DNA from 2 places in the Arenimonas alkanexedens genome. Region 2 is predicted to be linked to the other one. Evidence: predicted binding sites of a transcription regulator. Region 2 holds the regulator's gene; the other holds the start of a gene.

Region 1 (10,299 bases), on a different contig from region 2:
CTGCGCTTCCGGCAGGCGGTGGCCGAGCACGGTGACGCTGCCGGCGTCGGGCGCGGCCAGGCCGGTAAGCAGGCGCAACAAGGTGGACTTGCCGGCGCCGTTCACGCCGACCAGGCCCATGATCTGGCCTTCGGGAAGTTCGAGCGAGATGTCCTGGAGCGCGAAGTGCGGGTAGCGCTTGCCGATCCCGGACAGGGAGAAGGCGAGGGTCATGGCGTTTTTCCTTGCGGGGTGGCGGCAGGCGCCGCATCGGGTTCGGCGGCCTGGTCGATCAGGCGGTGCAGTTCATCGCGCGGCAGGCCCAGCCGCGCGGCGCAGGCCAGCAGGGCCTCGAGCTGGCGCTGCAGTTCCTCGTGCATCAGCACGGTGGGCAGGTCGCTGCGCTCGGCCACCACCGACCCCTTGCCCTGGCGGGTGGCGATCACCCCGGCGCGCTCCAGATCCTCGTAGGCGCGCCGGACCGTGATGACGCTGACCCGGCTGGCCGCGGCCAGCTCGCGGATGGAGGGCAAGGCTTGCCCGGCCGCCCAGTCGCCAGCCATCACCTTGGCGGTGACCTGGTCGATGATCTGCTGGTACATCGGCCGGGGGTCGCTGGCCGAGAGGAAGAGTTCGGGGTTCACGGGCATCACTGTGCTTCTACAATATGCACAGTATGCACAGTGGCGAGCGGGCCGGCAAGCGACGCTGAGGGACCCCATTTTGGCTTTCGGGCACACTCGGGCCCTGTCCGCTTGAAGCGATCGCGATGCCCTCTACTCCGAACCTGCCCTTGGCCGACTTCCTGCGCGGCCTGCCCAAGGCTGAGCTGCATATCCATATCGAAGGCTCGCTGGAGCCCGAGCTGATCTTCGCGCTGGCCGCCCGAAACGGCGTCTGCCTGCCCTACGAAAGCGTTGAAGCGCTGCGCGCGGCCTATGCGTTCACCGACCTGCAGAGTTTCCTCGACATCTATTACGCCGGCGCCAGCGTGCTGCTTGAAGAGGCGGATTTCTTCGACATGGCCTGGGCGTACTTCCTGCGTGCGCAGGCGGACGGCATCGTGCATGCCGAACTGTTCTTCGACCCGCAGACCCACACCGCGCGCGGCGTGCCCTTCGCGACGGTGATCAACGGCCTGCATCGCGCCTGCCAGCGCGCCGAGGCGGAGCTGGGCATCCGTGCGCGGCTGATCCTTTGTTTCCTGCGCCACCTCAGCGAAACCGAAGCCTTCGACACCCTCGACCAGGCCCGGCCGCATCGCGACAAGTTCATCGGCGTGGGCCTGGACTCCAGCGAACTGGGCCACCCGCCCGAGAAATTCGCGCGCGTGTTCGCCGCCGCCCGGTCCCTGGGATTGCGCGCCGTGGCACACGCGGGCGAGGAAGGTCCGCCGGCCTACATCTGGAGCGCGCTCGACGACCTGAAGGCCGAGCGCATCGACCACGGCGTGCAGGCGGTCCACGACGCCGCGCTGATGAAACGCCTGGCCGAGGAACGCGTTCCGCTGACGGTCTGCCCGCTGTCGAATCTGAAACTGCGGGTGTTCGACACCCTGGACCAGCACAACCTGCGCGAGCTGATGGCCGCCGGCCTGCTGGTCACGATCAACTCAGACGACCCGGCCTATTTCGGCGGCTACCTGCACCAGAACTACCTGGAAACCTTCGAAGCCCTCGGGCTCGAGGCCAGCGACGCGGTCACGCTGGCAGCCAACAGCCTGGAGGCCAGCTTCGCCAGCGCCGAGCAGAAACAGGCGGACCGGGCGCGTTTGCTCGCCTATTGCGCCCAGGCCGGGCTGACGAACTGACGACGCCGCTGTGCCGGCGCTTCGGCAAAACACCCGCGCTGCCACATGGACTCAGAGCGAGACGCTGAACTCGGGTTCCTGCTTCTTCGGCGGCGCTGTGAGCACGATGCTTAGCGCGTCGCCCGCCGCGCCGGCCTGCACCGCGTAGCCGGGCGACGCACCGGCAACCGCGGCCGCTTCCCGCGTCATCCGGCCCTCGGCCACGGCCAGCGCCGCCAGCTGCAGCCGCAGCTTGGCCGCGTGGTCGAGCATCCGCGCCTGGTACTGGCGGTAGTCAACGCCGCTCAGGCCGCTGAGGATGCAGCTTATGACGGCACCCCAGCAGGTCGGATCCGACATTTCGACTATCTGGTGGCGCGACACCGGAACGTGGCCCGCCAGTACCTGCTCACGGTAGTCGTCCCGGCAGGACTCGGCATAGCGCCCCGCGATCCATGCGTCCTGTACATCGGCGTCGAAAGCGACCAGGCGCATGAACAGATCGCGCGGGTACCACTTTCCCGCCAAGGCATCGTCAAGCTCATGGGTGAAGCGCGACACCATGCGGAATTCGCCGCGCAGCGCTTCGCATATCAGGTAGTCCTCGCCGCGCACCGACGCCAGCGCGGGGGCGCAATCCGCCGGCAGCGGCGTCTCCGGTGAGGCGCGGCGCACTTCGAGCAGCAGGCCGGCGGCGCCATTGGCCAGATTGCCCATGACCATTTTGCCGACAAGATCGGTGCTGCCGGCGCCGTGGCGACGGGCACCGGCGAGGATGCCGCAGGCGCGCGCCAGGGCTTCCGACGTGCGGCCTTCCACGGCGTCGAGGGCGGCCGCCGTCAGCGGCAGCCGAAGCGTCTGGTAGGCCGGCATTGGAGCCGACGGGCTGGGCGGGAAGGGACTGCGCAGATGCTCGCTGGCCAGCGCCTGCGCGGCCAGGCGCGTGCGATGCTCCTCTCGCGCCAGCAGTGCACGCACCTCGTCGGTGTTCTCGCGCACGAAGGCCAGGCAGCCCGCGGGGTCCCATTTACAGGAAGCCAAGGCCAGGTCCACGGGGTCGCGCGGTGGGTAAGGACTGTCCTCGAGCAGCGCATAGTTCAGGCCAACGCCGGCCTCGTCCGGCGAACCGGATGAGTTCAGAAGATCGCGGTCGCGGCGTCGTTCGAAGGCGGCGAACCGCTCGACCTCGCCAGCGAGCGCGGCATCGAGCCGGCTCTCGGGCACGACGTGGTCAATCAATGCCAGGGCGGCGAAGCCATTGCTGCCCGCCACCGGCGGCAGCGATACCGACAGCAGCGCTACGTCGGCCCGCGCTTCATCGCTGACGGCAAACCAGCGCAGCGTGGCCGCCAGCAGCACGGCCACCCCCGCGAGCACCAGCAAGCCAAGAAACGATTGCCTGATCCACTTCATCGCGCACCCCTGGGTTGTCGTCGAATCCTAGCCGCAGTTTCGCGAAAACGACAGGCAGGGGGATTTCGATCCGCCTAAAAAGAAAGCGGTCCGGTTTTCACCGGGCCGCCTCTTAGTCACGAAAAACCGACCGCTCAGAGGCCGTAGTACATCTGGTACTCGAGCGGATGCGTCGCCGCGCGGAACTTGGTCACTTCCTGCATCTTCAGCGCGATGTAGCCATCAATGAAGTCGTCGCTCATCACGCCGCCGGCCTTGAGGAACTCGCGGTCCGCGTCCAGCGCGTCCAGCGCCTGGTCGAGCGAATGGCAGACGGTCGGGATGTTCTTTTCTTCTTCCGGCGGCAGGTCGTAGAGGTCCTTGTTGCTCGGCGCGCCCGGATCAATCTTGTTCTTGATGCCGTCCAGGCCGGCCATCATCAGCGCGGTGAAGATCAGGTAGCCCGAGTTCATCGGGTCGGGGAAGCGCATCTCGATGCGGCGCGCCTTCGGGTTGGACACGTAGGGAATACGGCAGCTGGCCGAACGGTTGGAGGCGGAGTAGGCCAGCATCACCGGCGCTTCGAAGCCCGGCACCAGGCGCTTGTAGCTGTTGGTGGTGGAGTTGGCGAAGGCGTTGATCGCACGCGCATGCTTGAAGATGCCGCCGATGTACCACAGCGCCATCTGGCTGAGGCCACCGTAGCCGTCGCCCGAGAACAGATTCACCCCGCCTTTGGCCAAGGACTGGTGCACGTGCATGCCGCTGCCGTTGTCGCCGACCAGCGGCTTGGGCATGAAGGTGGCGGTCTTGCCGTTGCGGTGGGCGACGTTCTTGATGATGTACTTCATCATCATCAGCTCGTCGGCCTTCTTCACCAGCGAATTGAACTTGGTGCCGATCTCGCACTGGCCGGCGTTGGCGACCTCGTGATGGTGCACCTCCACTTCCTGGCCGGCGGCCATCAGTAGCTTGCACATCTCGGCGCGGATATCGTGCAGCTGGTCGGTCGGCGCCACCGGGAAGTAGCCGCCCTTCACGCCCGGACGGTAGCCGCTGTTGCCGCCCTCGTACTTCTTCTTGCTGTTCCAGGCCGCTTCCTCGGAATCGATCTCGAAGAAGGTGTGGCCCATGTCGTTGGCGAAGCGCACGGAGTCGAAGATGAAGAACTCGGGCTCCGGGCCGAAGAAGGCCTGGTCGGCGATACCGGACGCCTTGAGGTAGGCCTCGGCGCGCTTGGCGACGCCGCGCGGGCAGCGCGAATAGCCCTGCATGGTGGCGGGGTCGAGCACGTCGCAAACCAGGATCAGGGTCGGGTCGGCGGTGAAGGGGTCGAGCACCGCGGTGTCCGGATCCGGCAGCAGGACCATGTCGGACTCATTGATACCGCGCCAGCCGGCGATGGACGAGCCGTCGAACATCTTGCCGTCCTCGAACAGGGCCGGCTCGACAATAGACGCCGGGAAGGTGACGTGGTGATGCACGCCGCGCGGGTCGGCAAAACGCAGATCAATGAATTCGATCTCGTGGTCCTTGATCAGCTTTTCGATATGGGCAAGCGACATGTGCGCGACTCCGGCAGGGAAAGGGGTAGTGGGTGGGTTGCAAGGCGCGTGCCAAGCCAAGACTCGGCGCAAGCATCCGTTTTTATTAGATATTATTATTTAATCCACACCAAAAATCCCTTCAATGGTGCATTTGATGACCATAAATGCACCCGTATGGTGCGGCAGCTCGAGCGCCTGGCTCGCGTATGCTCCCGCCTTTGGCCATCGAAACCCGCACCCGTGAACGAGCTGCTGTCCGCCCTTCTGCTGGGCATCATTGAGGGACTCACCGAGTTCCTGCCGATCTCGAGCACCGGCCACCTGCTGATTGCCCAGCATTGGCTGGGTGCGCGCTCGGACCTGTTCAACATCAGCATCCAGGCCGGCGCGATCCTGGCCATTACCCTGGTCTACCGGCAGCGGCTTTGGCAGTTGGCCACCGGTCTGGGCCAGGCCGAACATCGCCTCTACGCGCTGAAGATCGCCGTGGCCTTCGCCGTCACCGCCGCGGTGGGCCTGCCGGTGCGCCTGCTCGGTTGGGAGCTGCCCGATGCCGTGAGCCCGATCGCCTGGGCGTTGGTGATCGGTGGCGTGTGGATGCTGGTGGCCGAACGCATCGCGGAAGGCAAACCGCCTTCGGATGCCCTCACTTGGAAGGTAGTCGTGGCCGTGGGCCTGGCCCAGGTGGTGGCCGGCGTGTTCCCCGGCACCTCGCGTTCGGCGGCGGCGATTTTCATGGCCTTGCTGCTAGGCATGAACCGCAAGCCGGCCGCCGCTGAGTTCGTGTTCCTGGTCGGCATTCCGACCATGTTCGCTGCCAGCGGCTACGCGCTGCTGGAAACCGCGCTGGAGGGCGGCATCGGCGACGAAGACTGGACCAGTCTCGGCGTCGCCTTCGTGGCGGCGACCGTGACCGGCTTTGCCTCGGTGCGCTGGCTGCTGGGCTATATCGCCACGCACCGCTTCACGCCCTTCGCCTGGTATCGCATCGGCTTGGGCGTGGCCCTGCTGCTGGGCCTGCCGGCAGGCAGTTAGTCCGCCGGATAGCCCAGGCGCACCGCGACCGGCGTCAGCCGGGCCAAGGCCTCGGCGAACTCGGTGCGGTAGTGGCGCCAGTGGCCATCCGGAAGCTCGGGGCCCTTGCCGCGCACGCCCGGCAGCGGATTCTCCAGTCCCAACGCCTGCTCGATGATCGCGCTGGCTTCGCCGGCGTCGCCGTCGAGGCGGGCAATACGCACGCGGTCCGGATTCGCATCGCGATGGTCGGCCAAGGCCTCGAAGCAGCGCGCCAGCCAGTCGGCCGAGGCCTGGGGGTCGGGCGCCGGCACGTAGTTTTGCAGGCTGCCGTACACAAACCAGTTCATCAGCGCCTGACGCGGATCCGCTATCAGGGCCAACACCGTGGCGCCGCGCAGCGCCGCCAGGGTGTAGGGATCGAGATGCGGCAGCCAGTCCACCGCCGTGGCCGGATCCAGTCCGGCGGACGCGAAGGCCGCGGTCCAGCTGGCGGCACTGCCGGCACGCGCGTGGCCCGGCGGGAAACGCATCAGGCCAAAGCCGTCGCCGGCCGAGACGATGTTGGCCCGCTCCAGGCCCAGGCGGGCGCCCAGCGCCTGCTTGGCCGTGACCAGCACGAATTCGGCGCGCACGCCGACCGGCGCCCAGACCAGGGTGCCGCTGATTTCGCCTTCGGGCACCTGTTCGGCCGGCGCCACCGACGGTGGCGGCACCATGCGCGACTTGTCCGGCAGCTGGTGCAGCATTTCTTTCCAGCGGGCCGCGGCCTCCGGATAGCGGCCGGCGCCGTCCAGCGCCAAGCCCGCCCAAGCCAAGAGGATGCGCCGGTGCTCGGGGTCGCCCGCCTCGGCCAGCATGCGGCCGGCGCGGGTCAGGGCTTGCTCGAGGTCTTCGGCCTGCTCGACCTCCAGCTTCACCATGCCGCTGCGCAGCAGGCGCGGCTCGATGGCCAGGGCGCGGTCGGCCCAGGCCGAGGCTTCGGCCAGGTCACCGCGGTTGCGGTGGTACTCGGCGAACATGTCCAGGCAGGCCGGGTGGCCGGGCTGTGCGACCAGCCAGCGGTTAAGCAGGTCGAGCACCTCGGGCGGCGGCTGGACCGCGGCCGCCGCCAACTGCAGGCGCAGCAACCACAGCTCGACTTCGTTCGGCGCCTTGGCAAGGGCCGCCTCGACCCGGGCGATGGCTTCCGGCGCGCGCGCGGTGCTGCCCAGCATCTGGCTGAAGCGGCGCAGACTCGGCAGGTGCAGGGGCTGCGCGTCGAGCACGCGCGCCATGTCCTCGAGCGCCGCGGTGCCCTGGCCCTGCTGCAGGCGCAGCTCGGCGCGCAGGCCGACGGCGTCCAGGTCGGCCGGGAAGCGCTCGATCAGTTCGTCCAGGGTCTCCAGGGTCGCGGGGCGTTTTTGCTGGCGGCGCTGGGCTTCGACCAGGCCGCGCAAGGCGACGCGTGGCCGCGCCGGATCCAGCCGCAGCGCGTTCGAAAGCGCCTGCTCGGCGAACACCCACATCTGCCGCTGCAGGTAGGCAATGCCCAGCGCCAGCTGCGCCGAGGCCATGGCTGGCTGGGCCTTCACGGCCGCGGTGTAGCAGCGCAGGGCGTGGTCGGTTTCACCCTTGGCCTGGGCAACGTGGCCTTCGGCCAGCACCACCAGGGGATGGCCGGCATCCACGCGCTGGGCCAGGCGAAGATTGCGATCGGCCTCCGCGCGGTCGTCCCGGGCCAGGGCGGCATGCACCTGCATCAGGTAGGCCACCAGGGAATTGGGGTCGAGCGCGACCGCCTGCTGCAGGCCGTCGGTGGGCTTGCCTTCGGAGAGGTCGAGCGCCGCGCGCGTGGCGTGGAAGTTGCCGCGTTCGGGATCGAGCGCGATCGCCTTGTCCAGGGCCTGGCGGGCGCCGTCGCCGTCGCCGGTCGCTTTCAGGGCGATGCCCAGCAGGTGCCAGGCCTCGGCGTTGGCCGGTTCGGCCTCAACCAGTTGGCGGGCGGTGGCAAGGGCAAGGGCGAAGTCGCCCTGGCGCAGGGCGTCGTGGATGCGAGCAAGCATGGGCAGGCGTGTTCTAGGCGGAAACGGCGATTGTATCCCGTGCCGGCGCCACGGCTGCCGACAAACGTTCGGTCACCCAGCGCTCGGCGTAACCGCGAAGGTTCACGCCCTCAAGGAAGCCGCAGTGCCCGCCGAAATCGGCGATTTCCACGCTTGAATGCGCCGGCAGGGCCAAGCGCGGGAAACCAGCCACCGGGATCACCGGGTCATCGGCCGAGGCCAGTACGCTCACCGGCACCTGCAGCCCGGCCAGGCGATCGCCGGCCACGGCATAGCCATCGAAATATTCCTCGACGCCGGCCAGGGTCGTATGCCGCTCCACCAGCCAGCGCGTCAGGCTGCGCATGTCCTTGGCCAGCACGCTGTCGTCGAAATCGTGATGGCTGGGAAACAGCGCGCGCTTGATCACCAGCGAACGCCGCCACTTCTTCATGAAGTACCAGTGATAGAAGGGTTGCGCCGATTCGAGCGTGCGCATCACCGCCGACGGATCGATCGCCGGGCACACCGCGGCCGCATGCACCAGCGGGATGCCCGCGGCCGGCGCCGCCAGCGCCAAACGCAGCGCGAAGTTGCCGCCCAGCGAATAGCCGGCCGCCAGCATCGGCTGCGCCGGGAAGCGACGCGAGACCTCGGCCGCCGCCTGCACCACCTCGGCCAGCCGGCAGGAGTGGAACAGGCCTTCGTTGAGATGATGGGTGTCGCCGTGGTCGCGGAAGTTGAGCCGGAACACTTCGAAACCGCTGGCCAGCAGCTGGGCGGCGGTATGGCGCATATAGCTCGACTCGCTGCTGCCTTCCCAGCCGTGCAAGAGCAGCACCAGGCCGCGCGATGGCGCATCGGCCTTGGGCAGGTGGCTGTGGAAGCCCTGCAGGCGAACGCCGTCTTCGACGCTGATGATGTGCTCGGCGGTCTCGGCGCCCAGGCGCTGCAGTGCGCGCAGGCCGGCGGCGCGACGCAGCGGCGCCGAACTCAGCACCGACTGCAGGTGTGGATTGCGAAGCCAGCGCGGCGGGCGATAGGCGCTGACCATCTCAGCCAGCCATGGCGGCGATGATGCGTTCGCGACAGGTTTCGGCCATGCGCCGGCGGCCGTCCTCGCTCGACGCCACCGGCTCGAGGAAATGCACCTCGGCCACGCGCCCGGGTTCACCGAGCAGGCGCAGGAAATTCTGCAGGAAATTCTCGCGCGGACCGAAGGCGACGATGGCCTGGGCGTCGCCGCGGGCGCCGTACTTGAGCGCCACCGGCTGCGCCGGCACGCTCGCCAGCACGGCGGGCTGGAAGATGCGCGCATGGAAGGTGCCGATGGCGTCGCCGCCCAGGGTGCGCCCCTCGGGGAATACGCCGACCGCCAGGCCCTGCTCCAGGCGCTGCACCATCTGGTGCATCACGCCGTGCAGCGAATCATTGTTGCCGCGGTGGTGATAGATGGTGCCGCCGCGACTGGCGACCCAGCCCACCAGCGGCCAGCGGGCGATTTCGGCCTTGGCCACGAAACCCATCATGCGCTGGCTGTGCATCAGCTCGATGTCGATCCAGCTGACGTGGTTGGCCACGAACAGCGCCGCACCCGGCAGCGGCGTACCGTAGCGGCGCAGCCGGAACCCGAAGATGCGCATCAGCGTGCCCGACCACCAGCGGATGATGCGATGGTCCAGGCGTTCGCCGCGCAGCTCGATCCGCGCCGAGATCGGATTGATCATCAGCAGGGTCAGCGGCAGGCCCACGCACAAGTGCAGGCACAGCAGCGGCAGACGCCAGAGGTAGCGCAGCGGGCGGCGCCAATCCTGGGACGGACGAGCCGTTTCGGTGGGTGCGGACATTGACGGCATTGTGCCGTAGCCGCGCCGAGTAAACACCCGACGCTGCGGTACGTGGCCGGGCGGCGCCGATCAGGCGCCGATCACCGCCGCGGTCATGCGCGAGATGCAGGTCAGGCGGCCCTGGGCGTCCTCGATGCGGATTTCCCAGACCTGGGTGGCGCGGCCGAGATGAATCGGCCGGGCGGTGCCGGTGACCAGGCCTTCGGTAACGGCACGCAGGTGGTTGGCATTGATTTCGATGCCCGCGGCCTGCTGCTTCAGGGCCGGGTCCAGGCACAGATAGCCGGCCATGCTGGCCAGGGTCTCGGCCAACAGCACCGAAGAGCCGCCGTGCAGCAGCCCGAATGGCTGCCGCGTGCGTTCATCCACCGGCATGGTGGCGCGCAGGAAGTCGTCGCCCAACTCGGTCAGCACGATGCCCAGATGCCCGGGGGCGGTGCCCGCGAGCATTTGGTTCAGGGTCGCGACGTCCGGCCGGTGGCGGAAGGGATCGGCCACGTTAAAGCGCTTAGCGGACGCGCATCAGGCCGGGACGGAAGGCGCTGGTGTAGCTCTTGCGCGCATAGCCCGAGCTGTCGCCGTAACCGCTGCCGCCCTGGCGGTTGCGGCGGCGATGCATGCGGTCCACCAGCTCGTCGCGGCGGGCTTCAAGCCAGTCCGCCCGACCGACGGTCGACGGATCCAGACCGCGGCGCTCGGCTTCGCCC
Region 2 (10,299 bases):
GACCCCGAGCAGATCAGCGCCATTCCCGGCCTGGGCGTGGCCTGACGCTCACGCGGCGCTTACTCCGCAGGGCGGCCCCGGGATTATCATCCCGGCACTTCCCACCGAGGATTTGCCATGCGCTCCCTGCTCGCCATTGCCCTGCTCAGCCTGGGCTGCACCGCCGTTGCCAAGCCCGTCGCCGAACCGGTGAGCTGGACCCACGAAGGCACCACCTTCGATGGCTACCTGGTCTATGACGCCGACGAAAGCGACCGCCGCCCGGGCCTGGTGATGGTGCCGAACTGGATGGGCGTCACCGACGCCGCGATCGAAAAGGCCAAGCAGCTCGCTGACGACGACTACGTGATCCTGCTGGTGGATATGTACGGCCGCGGCGTGCGCCCGGCCAATGCCGACGAGGCCGGCAAGGCCGCGAGCGCGGTCTACGCCGATCGCGAAGCGCTGCGGGGCCGCATCAACACCGCCCTGGGCGTGCTGAAGGCTTCCGCGGCCAAGACCCCGCTGGATGCAACCCAGCTGGGCGGCATCGGCTTCTGCTTCGGCGGCGCGGTGGTTCTGGACCTGGCCCGCAGCGGCGCGGACGTGGCCGGCGTGGTCAGCTTCCACGGCAATCTGAACACCTCGATCCCGGCGCAGCCCGGTGACGTCAAGGCGAGCCTGCTGGTGCTCAACGGCGCCGACGACACCTATGTGCCGGCCGAACAGATCGCAAGCTTCCAGCAGGAAATGACCGAGGCCAAGGCCGACTGGCAGTTCGTGAATTACTCCGGCGCCGTGCACTGCTTCGCCGAAGCCGACGCCAACAGCCCCGGCTGCCAGTACGAGCCGCTCGCCGCCAAGCGCGCCTACGCCGCCATGGAATCCTTCTTCGACGAACGCTTCAACGACTGAGCCGCTGACCCAAAAAACCCGGTGGCAGGGCCTTCAGGCCCGAACCCCGAGTCCATGTAGGAGGGCCTTCAGGCCCGAACCCCGAGTCCATGTAGGAGGGCCTTCAGGCCCGAAGCTCTTCGGCAAGAAGCTTCGGGCCTGAAGGCCCTCCTACAGTCGTGTTGCGCGGTTTAGCGGGACAGCCACTTCTCGATCGCGGCGCGGTCATGCGCACGCAGCAGCGACTGCACCCGGCGGCGCAGGCTGGCGTGGTCGGCGTCGCGAACGGCGCGGCGCACTTCAAGCAGGGTCGAGGGGTGGAGGCTGAAGTCGCGCAGCCCCAGCGCCAGCAGCAGCGGCACGTTGGCGGCTTCGCCGGCCATTTCACCGCAGACCGCAATCGGGATGCCGTTCCGCCGGCCGTAGGTGAACAGCTCCGCCAGCAGGCGCAGCACCGCCGGATGGCGCGGGGTGTACAGCGACCCCAGCGATTCGTGGTTGCGATCCACCGCCAGCAGGTACTGCACCAAATCGTTGGTGCCCACCGAAACGAAATCCACCAGGTCAATGAAGGCCGGCAGCGCCAGCGCCGCCGCCGGCACTTCGATCATCGCGCCGAGTTCGATGAAGGCGCCGGTGGGTGCGTTCTCCGCCACCAGCGAAGCGCGCGCGGTGTTGAGCAGCGCGACCACGGCCTGCATCTCCTCGCGGCAGCAGATCATCGGCACCAGCACCCGCACCGGGCCATAGGCCGAGGCGCGCAGGATGGCGCGCAGCTGGGTCAGGAACAGGCCCTCGTGCGCCAGCGACAGCCGCACGCCGCGCAGGCCCAGGGCCGGGTTGGGCTCGGTGCGCAGCGTCAAACCACTGTGGTCGGCTTTGTCGGCGCCCAGGTCGAGCGTGCGGATGGTGACCACGCGACCCGCCATGCCCAGCACCAGGTCGCGATAGGCCAGGAACTGTTCGTCTTCGGTCGGCAGTTCGCGGCGCTGCAGGAACAGGAACTCGGTGCGATACAGGCCGATGCCATCGGCGCCCAGGCCGTGCGCCTCGGCGACGTCTTCGCGCGATTCGGCATTGGCATAGAGCCGGATATCCACGCCGTCCTGGGTGCGCGTGGGCTGCCGGCGCAGGCGCGAAAGCTGGGCTTGTTCCTTGCCGATGGCGGCCACGCGTCGGTGGTAGCGCTTGAGGTCGGCCGGGCCAGGCTCGAGCACGATCTCGCCGGTGCCGCCGTCCACCATCAGCGCGTCGCCGTCGTTCGCCAGCGAAAGCAGTTCGCTACCGCCCAGCACCAGCGGCAGGTGCAGGCTGCGGGCCAGGATGGCGCTGTGCGACAGCGGGCTGCCGCTGGCGGTGACCACGGCCACCACGCCCTGCGCCTGCAGCTCGGCCAGTTCCTGCGGCGCGACCGCATCGCAGACCAGGATTTCGCCGGCCAGGCCGACCGCGGCATCGTCGCCGCGCCGCTGCAGTGCGGCGTGGACGCGGCCGATAACGTGGTCGAGATCCTCGCGCCGGCTGCGGAAATAATCGTCGTGCATGCCCTCGAACACCGCGGCCAGCCGGTCGCGCTGCAGCTTCAGGGCGTAGTCGGCGGAATAGCGGCCCGTGCGGATCAGGTCGTCCAGGCCGTGCAGCAGTTCCGGGTCGTCCAGGATCATCGCGTGCAGGTCCAGGAATTCGCCCACCTCTTGGGCCAGCGCGCCGTGCAGTCGCTCGCGCAGGCCGTGCAGCTCGGCGCGAGCGGTGTCCAGAGCCTGGTGCAGGCGATCGATCTCGCCGGCCACCGAATCGGCGCGAATGCGCTGCTCGGTGACCACCAAGGCCTGCGGATGTCGGACGCGAACTCGCCCCAAGGCGATGCCGCGGGCCGCAGGCTGGCCGCGCAGGGCGCGACGCATCAGTCGTCCTCGTCGAACCGGCGCGCGAACAGCGCGACCGCGGCCTCCATCGCCGCCGCCTCGTCGTCGCCGTCAACGCGCAGCACCAGGCTGCTGCCCGGTGCGGCCGCCAGCAGCAGCACGCCCATGATGGATTTGGCGTTCACTTCGCGGCCGCGACCGGTCAGCGAGGCCTGGCAGGCGAAGGCCGACAGCACCTGCACCAGCTTGGCCGCGGCGCGCGCATGCAGGCCCAGGCGGTTGCCGACCTGGAGTTGACGTTCAAGCATCGTTGATCACCACGCCGTTGCGTGCACCGGTGGCGGCCGTGTGCACGAGTTCATCCAGGGCTTGCTCGGGGTAATTGAGCGCGCGCAGCAGCATCGGCAAGGACAGGCCGCTGATGCGTTGGCAGGGCGTTCCGAGCCGCGAAAGTTTTTCAGCCACGCGCGCGGGCGTGGCGCCGTACAGGTCCACCATCAGCAGCACGCCGTCGCCGCCATCGACCTTGCGCAGCGCCGCGCTGGCCGCGGGCAGCACGCCATCGGCCTCGGCATCCCAGGGCACGTCGAAGGCCTCCACGGCCAGCGGCAGCGCGCCCACCATGCGGCGTGCCGCTGCCAGCATGGGGCCGGCAACGCCTTCGTGGCTGATCAGGACGATTCCAACAGACATAAAGAAACCTTAGCAGAGCCAACGCCCCCTGTAGGAGGGCCTTCAGGCCCGAAGCTTTTCGGCGAAAGGCTTCGGGCCTGAAGGCCCTCCTACAGGGGGCGGTAGTGCGGGGGGGGGGTAGGGGGTTATTCGAGTTCGCGGTGGAAGACGACGACGCCTTCGCGGCCCTGCTGGCGGAAATGGGCGGCCAGCGACTCGGCCAGGTAGACCGAGCGGTGGCGGCCGCCGGTGCAGCCGAAGGCCACCGTGAGGTAGCTGCGGGTTTCGGCCTCGAAGCGCGGCACCCAGGTGCCCAGGAAATCGGTGATCTGGGTCCGGAACTCCTGGACCATCGCGTCCTGGTCCAGGTGCTCGCGCACCGCCGCATCCCGGCCCGAGAACGGGCGCAGGCGCGGGTCCCAGTGCGGGTTGGGCAGGACGCGGGCGTCGAACACGAAGTCGGCGTCGGCCGGCAGGCCGCGCTTGTAGGCGAAGGACTCGAACAGCAGCGACAAGCCCTGGTGCGCGCCAACCCCCAGGTCGGTGATCACCTGCCGGCGCATCTGGTGCACGTTCAACTCGGAGGTATCCATCACCAGGTCGGCGATGGCCTTGAGCGGCTGCATGTGCTTTCGCTCGAACTCGATGGCGTCCGCCAGCGGCAGGCCCTCGTGGCTCAGCGGATGCTTGCGGCGCGTGTGCGAATAGCGCTTGAGCAGCACCTCGTCGCGGGTGTCGAAATACACCAGCTTGTGGTCGAAGCCCAGCGCGCCGACTTCCGCCAGCCATTCCGACAGGCGGGTCAGGTCCTGCGTACGGTTGCGCACGTCAATGCCCACCGCCAGCCGGTGCCGGCCGCGGTGGTCGCTGGCGACCGAGCGCACGAAGCGGGGCAGCAGTTCGGCCGGCAGGTTGTCGGTGCAGAAGAAGTCGAGGTCCTCGAGCGTGTTCAAGGCCACCGACTTGCCCGAACCGGACATGCCGCTGACGACGATCAGCAGGGGACGCGCGGATTCGCTCATGGGGCATCCCCGCGCAATAGGAATTCGCTGTGCCGGGCCAGGAAGGCGGCCGCGGGGTCCATGCCCTTGCTGCGCAGCAGGTGCAGGCGCACCGCCGCTTCAGCCAGCACGGCGAGGTTGCGGCCGGCGGCAACCGGCAGTTCCACCACCGGAACGTCGAGGTCGAGCACCTTGCGGCTGCTCGACTCGCCGGTGATGCGCGCCATGGCGTCGGCGGACGGGTCCTGCGCGCGCACCAGGTGCACGATCAGGCGCAGGTACTTGTTCTTCTTGACCGCGGTGTCGCCGAACATCTGGCGGATGTTCATTACGCCCAGACCGCGCACTTCCAGCAGGTCCTGCAGCAGTTCGGGGCAGGTGCCGTCGAGGACGTCCGGGGCGATCTGGGTGAACTCGGCGGCGTCGTCGGCCACCAGGCGGTGGCCGCGGCTGATCAACTCGAGCGCGAGTTCGCTCTTGCCCAGCCCGGAGTCGCCGGTAACCAGCACGCCGATCGAATAGATCTCCATGAACACGCCGTGCATCGTCACCCGCGGCGCCAGCGCGCGCGCCAGGTGGTACTGCAGCAGGTTGAGCAGCTCGTAGCCGCGGCGCGGCGAGGACCACAGCGGCGTGTCGGATTCCTCCGCGGCGTCGCGCAGGTCGGTCGGGCAGTCCTGGTTCTGGGTGATGACCATCGCCAGCGGGCGCGCGTCCATGATCTTCTGCAGCACTTCCCAGCGGTTGCGCGCATCCAGACCGTCCAGCCAGGCCAGTTCGGCCGAGCCGATGATCTGCACCTTGTTGGGATGGATCACGTTCAGATAGCCGGCCAGCGACGGGCGGCGCGAGAGGTGTTCACCGCGCTCGATGACGCGGGAGTCGCCGCGCTGTCCGGCCTGCCAGCGCAGTTCCAGCCGGTCACCCAGCTCGTCGAAGAGTTCGCGGGCGCGCAGCCGGTCGGCCACGTCAGGCCACGACCGGGTCTGCGGCCTGCCACTCCGAGAGCAGCGTGTAGAGCGCGCCTGAATCGGGCGCCTGGCGCAGGCGCTGGCGGAAATCGCCGTCGCCGAACATCTCCGCCAGGTTGGCCAGCAGCATCAGGTGCTGCGTGGCGAAATGCTCGGGCACCACCAGGGCGAACACCAGGTCCACCGGCTGGCCGTCCGGAGCATTGAAGTCCACGGGTTCGGCCAGTCGGAGGAAGGTGCCGGTGGCGTTGGTCAGGCGAGCGCTGCGTCCGTGCGGGATCGCGACGCCGTGGCCCAGGCCGGTGCTGCCGAGTCGTTCACGGCCACAGAGGCCGTCGTAGATGCCGCGTTCGCTCTCCCCGTCGGCGCCGTCGGCCAGCAGGGTCGACAGCTGCTCGAGCAGGCGCTTCTTGCCACTGGTGGCGATGTTGGCCTTGACGCGGGCCGGGGAGAGCAGGTCCAGCAGGTGCATGGCGATGTCAGCCGAAGCTGTCCGAACGTGCGGCAGATTCGCCGCGGTGGTGGTCGGTCATCTTTTCTTTCTGCTTGATCACCAGACGGTCGAGCTTGTCGGCGAGCAGGTCGATGGCGGCGTACATGTCGGGCGCGACGGCCTCGGCGTGCAGGGTCTTGCCCGGCGTCGAAAGCGTGGCTTCGGCCCGTTGTTCAAGCTTGTCCACGGCCAGGGTCACCCGGACCTCGAGGTGGTGGTCGAAATGTCGCGCAACCCGCGCGAGCTTGTCCTGCACATAGTCGTGCAGGGCCGGGGTGACGTCGATCTGGTGGCCGCTTATTTCGATCCGCATGATCACGATCCTCCTGGTTGGTCACGCACATCAAAACATGGCCATCGGCAACGCGCCGTGACCAATGTCAAAGAGAGGTTGGAACTTTCCGCCGCGAGGGCGGTAACGGTCATTCGCCATGGATGAAGGCCTCAGGCCAGGCGCTGCCGTTCGTTGGAGGCAGAGATGTTCATTGCTTCGCGGTATTTTGCCACGGTTCGCCGGGCCACGGGGATGCCTTCGCCCTTGAGGATCTCGGCCAGGCGCTGGTCCGACAGCGGCGCACGCGGGTTCTCGGCCTCTATCAGCTTGCGCAGCATGGCCTGGATGGCCGTGGCCGAGGCGCTGCCGCCGTGCTCGGTGGCGATGCCGGAGCTGAAGAAATGCTTGAACTCGAAGGTGCCGCGCGGCGTGCGCAGGTATTTCCGGGTGGTGGCGCGTGAAATCGTTGATTCGTGCAGGCCCAGCTCCTCGGCCACTTCGCGCAGGGTCAGCGGGCGCATGGCCACGCTGCCGTGGTCCAGGAAGCCGCTTTGCTGGCGGACGATGGCCTTGGCGACCCGGGTAAGGGTGTCGGCGCGGGTTTCCAGGCTCTTGATCAGCCAGCGCGCCTCCTGCAGCTGGCTGCGCAGGTAGCTGTCGTCTTCCCGGCTGGCCTTGCCGATCAGGCGCTCGTAGTGGCGATTGATGCCCAGCCGGGGCTGGCTGCCCGGGGCCAGGCTCACCTTCCAGACGCCGCCCTGCCGGTAGGCGATGGCGTCGGGCGCGATGTATTCGGCTTCACCGGCGCTGATCTGGGCGCCTGGCTTGGGGTCGAGCGAACGCAGCAGGGCCACGGCCTGGTCCATGGCCTCGGTCGGCTGGTGCAGCTGGGCCGCCAGCCGGGCCGCGCCCAGCTTCGCCAGCGCGTCGAGGTGCTTGCCGCAGACTTCCCGCGCCAGAACCACGCCCGGAGTGTCTTCGCTGAGCAGGCGCAGCTGCACGCAAAGGCACTCGGACAGGTTGCGTGCGCCGGCGCCGACCGGGTCGAAGTGCTGGATGATGTGCAGCACGGTCTCGACCTCGACCTCGGAGGCCTTGACCTCCGGCAGCAGGGTTGCCTGGATATCGGCCAGGAGGCTTTCCAGATAGCCGTCGTCGTTGATCGCCTCGATCAGGGCCTGGCCGATCGCGATATCGCGCGGGCCCAGGTGGCTGAGCTGGAGCTGCCAGAGCAGGTGATCGTGCAGGTCCACCGGCGCCGCGGCCGCGAACTCGTCGCTGTCGTCGTCGCCGTGGCCACGACGTTCGCCGCTGCCGCCGGCGCTGGCGTCGAACCAGTCCGCCTGTTCACCGGGATCGAAGTCGCCGCTGTCGGGGCTGTCGCCCGCGTCCTCGCCCGAAGGCGCGTCGGCCGGCTTGTCGCCGTCGGCCGGGGCGTGTGCCGGTTCGGCGTCTTCTTCACGCTCGAGCAGGGGGTTGGATTCGAGGGCCTCGTTGAGCTCGCTCTCGAGCTCCATCGCGGAAAGCTGCAGCAGACGGATCGCCTGGCGCAATTGGGGCGTCAGGGATAGCTGCTGGCCGAGCCGGGTCTGGAGGGTGGGCTTCATGGCGCTCCGCGGAAGGACCGCGCGGCCGGCCTCAGAGGCGGAAGGAATCGCCCAGGTAGACGCGACGCACGTCGGCGTTGGCCAGAACCTCGTCGGGCGAACCCTGCGCGAGCACCCGGCCAGCATTGAGGATATACGCCCGGTCGCAAATGCCCAAGGTTTCCCGAACGTTGTGGTCGGTGATCAGCACCCCGATGCCGCGCTGCTTGAGATGACGGACGATTTTCTGGATCTCGCCGACCGAAATCGGGTCCACGCCGGCGAAGGGTTCGTCGAGCAGCATGAAGCGCGGCGCCGCCGCCAGCGCCCGCGCGATCTCGACCCGCCGACGTTCGCCGCCCGAGAGGCTCGCGCCGGCCTGGCCGGCGACGTGGTTGATCTGCAGCTCTTCGAGCAATGCCGCCAGTTCGCGTTCACGGCCCGCGGCGTCGAGCTCGGGCCGCAGCTCCAGCACGGCGCTGATGTTGTCGGCCACGCTGAGCTTGCGGAACACCGAGGCTTCCTGCGGCAGGTAGCCCAGGCCTCGGCGCGCGCGCTCGTGCATCGGCAGCGCGGTGATGTCCTTGCCGTCGAGCAAAATCTGGCCGCTGTCGGTCGCGACCAGGCCGACGATCATATAAAAGCAGGTGGTCTTGCCGGCGCCGTTGGGGCCGAGCAGTCCGACCACCTCGCCCGGGCGCAGCGCCAGCCCGAAGTCGTGCACCACCTGCCGCGATTTGTAGCTCTTGGCGAGCCCGGCGGCAGTGAGCATCAGTTGGCCGGCGCGGTCTTGGGCAGGATCCGCAGGGAAACGCGCTGCCCGTCGCCGCCGCCTTCGATGCGGCCGGTGTCGAGGTTGTACTTCAGGGTCTCGCCGCGCAGGTTGCCGCGCGGCTGCTCAATGACCACGCCGCCGGTCAGCACCATCACGTCGCTGGACAGGCTGTAGACGACCTGGCGTGCCTGCGCGTCCATGGGTTCGCCCTGGTCGGAAACCTGACGCAGGCGCGCGGGCGAGCCGGTGAGCACGATCCGGTCGATGTCGCCGGCGCGGCGGTGGACCTCGGCGCGGTCGGCATCCACTTCCAGGCTGCCCTGGCGGATCTTGACGTTGCCGGCCAGCGTTGACACCGCGTCGTCGCCGAGCAGCGCATCGGTGCTGTCGGCATCGATGTCCATCGGCTGGCTGCGGTCGGTGGACTTGGCCAGGACCGGGCCGGTGGCGGCCAGGCAGAGGATCAACAGGCTAGTTGCGGCGGGGCGCATAGTGTCCTTTGACGTCGTTCAGCAGCTGGAAACGCTTGGCCGACATGTCTACGTCGAGGCCGGTGCCCACGAGTATAGAGTCGCCATGGGTGATGGTCACTTTCTCGGCGGTATCGGCGCGGTCAATGTCGGGCAGCACCCGCAGCCGTTCGGTGGCGAAACGGGTGCGCAGGCCGGCCGGCGTGACCGGGCTGATCATCTTTACCTGGCGCAGCAGGTGCACCTGGTCGGCGTCGGGGCTTACCCAGGCCGCCTCGGCGCTGGCGTTCCAGCGACCGCCGTCCGCGCCCGGGAAGGAGAATCGGGGTTCGACCAGGCTCAGGCTTTTGCCGCCCACGTCGCGCTGCATGTACGGCCCGCGCACGGTGAAGGATTCGCGGCCTTCCTGGTCCAGCGTGGTCAGCTCGAAATCCTTGAGGATGTAGTCGGAGCGCTGCGCGGCTTCCACCGGCGCCACCTGCCGCTGGTTCCACTGCCACACCGCCACGCTGACGAGGACCACGGCCAGTACCGCCAGCACGCCGTTGAGCCAGGCCCGGCTCATTCGCTGCCGAAGCGCGCGAGCACGGCGGCGCGCAGGCCGCGTGCGTCGAGTATCAGGTCGCAGAGTTCGCGCACCGCGCCTTCGCCGCCGCGGGCGCGCGACTGCCAGTGCACGCGCTCGGCCACCCAGGGGTGGGCATTGGCGGGCGCGGCGGCCAGGCCGGCCAGCGCCAGCGCCGGCAGGTCGGGAAGATCGTCGCCCATGTGCGCGGTTTCGATGGCGCCCACGCCCAGCTGCGCGCAGAGCATGCGCAGGGTGGCGGCCTTGTCCTTCACGCCGGTATGCACGTGCGACAGGCGCAGGTCGCGGGCGCGGGCCAGCACGGCGGCGCTCTCGCGGGCGGTGATCAGGGCCACGGCGATGCCGTGGTCTTCGAGCAGGCGCAGGCCCTGGCCGTCGAGCACGTGGAAGGCTTTGGATTCACTGCCGGCGGCGTCGTAGAACAGGCGGCCGTCGGTGAGCGTGCCGTCCACGTCGAAGCAGGCCAGGCGGATGCCGGCGGCGCGGGCGTGGAGGTCGGCGGGGGTCAGGATCATCGCCGGATCAGACCACGCGGGCGCGCAACAGGTCATGAATGTTCAGGGCGCCCACGACCCGCCGCTGCTCATCCACCACCACCAGCGAGCTGATCTTGAACTCTTCCATCAGGCGGGCGGCTTCGACCGCCAGCGCGTCGGCGCCGATGGTCTTGGGCGTGCGGCCCATCAGCTTCGACACCGGGGTGGCGTGCAGGTCGGTGTGTTCGTCGTCCAGC

Evidence for each region. The regulator sigma-54, encoded in region 2, starts transcription at its own class of promoters, with help from an activator protein. The targets are predictions, from matches to a motif close to TGGCACGNGCNTTGC.
Region 1: a site for sigma-54 is predicted at 4,765-4,779, ahead of glnA (type I glutamate--ammonia ligase). Genes of this name have one in related genera too.

Annotation. Positions count from the first base shown of each region.
Region 1 covers NZ_BAAGUO010000003.1:132,033-142,331, forward strand. Annotated here, with positions in the region: gene ACYVGY_RS08630 (ABC transporter ATP-binding protein) at 1-213, opposite strand, end outside; gene ACYVGY_RS08635 (GntR family transcriptional regulator) at 210-629, opposite strand; gene ACYVGY_RS08640 (adenosine deaminase) at 749-1,789, shown strand; gene ACYVGY_RS08645 (hypothetical protein) at 1,841-3,181, opposite strand; gene glnA (type I glutamate--ammonia ligase) at 3,316-4,725, opposite strand; gene ACYVGY_RS08655 (undecaprenyl-diphosphate phosphatase) at 4,948-5,742, shown strand; gene ACYVGY_RS08660 (tetratricopeptide repeat protein) at 5,739-7,766, opposite strand; gene ACYVGY_RS08665 (YheT family hydrolase) at 7,780-8,799, opposite strand; gene ACYVGY_RS08670 (lysophospholipid acyltransferase family protein) at 8,801-9,592, opposite strand; gene ACYVGY_RS08675 (hotdog fold thioesterase) at 9,662-10,042, opposite strand; gene ACYVGY_RS08680 (YkvA family protein) at 10,101-10,299, opposite strand, start outside.
Region 2 covers NZ_BAAGUO010000002.1:391,386-401,684, reverse strand. Annotated here, with positions in the region: gene murD (UDP-N-acetylmuramoyl-L-alanine--D-glutamate ligase) at 1-45, shown strand, start outside; gene ACYVGY_RS06460 (dienelactone hydrolase family protein) at 118-894, shown strand; gene ptsP (phosphoenolpyruvate--protein phosphotransferase) at 1,065-2,777, opposite strand; gene ACYVGY_RS06450 (HPr family phosphocarrier protein) at 2,777-3,046, opposite strand; gene ACYVGY_RS06445 (PTS sugar transporter subunit IIA) at 3,039-3,431, opposite strand; gene rapZ (RNase adapter RapZ) at 3,557-4,432, opposite strand; gene hprK (HPr(Ser) kinase/phosphatase) at 4,429-5,379, opposite strand; gene ACYVGY_RS06430 (PTS sugar transporter subunit IIA) at 5,381-5,854, opposite strand; gene hpf (ribosome hibernation-promoting factor, HPF/YfiA family) at 5,862-6,188, opposite strand; gene ACYVGY_RS06420 (RNA polymerase factor sigma-54) at 6,320-7,756, opposite strand; gene lptB (LPS export ABC transporter ATP-binding protein) at 7,788-8,507, opposite strand; gene lptA (lipopolysaccharide transport periplasmic protein LptA) at 8,507-8,977, opposite strand; gene lptC (LPS export ABC transporter periplasmic protein LptC) at 8,982-9,545, opposite strand; gene ACYVGY_RS06400 (KdsC family phosphatase) at 9,542-10,081, opposite strand; gene ACYVGY_RS06395 (KpsF/GutQ family sugar-phosphate isomerase) at 10,089-10,299, opposite strand, start outside.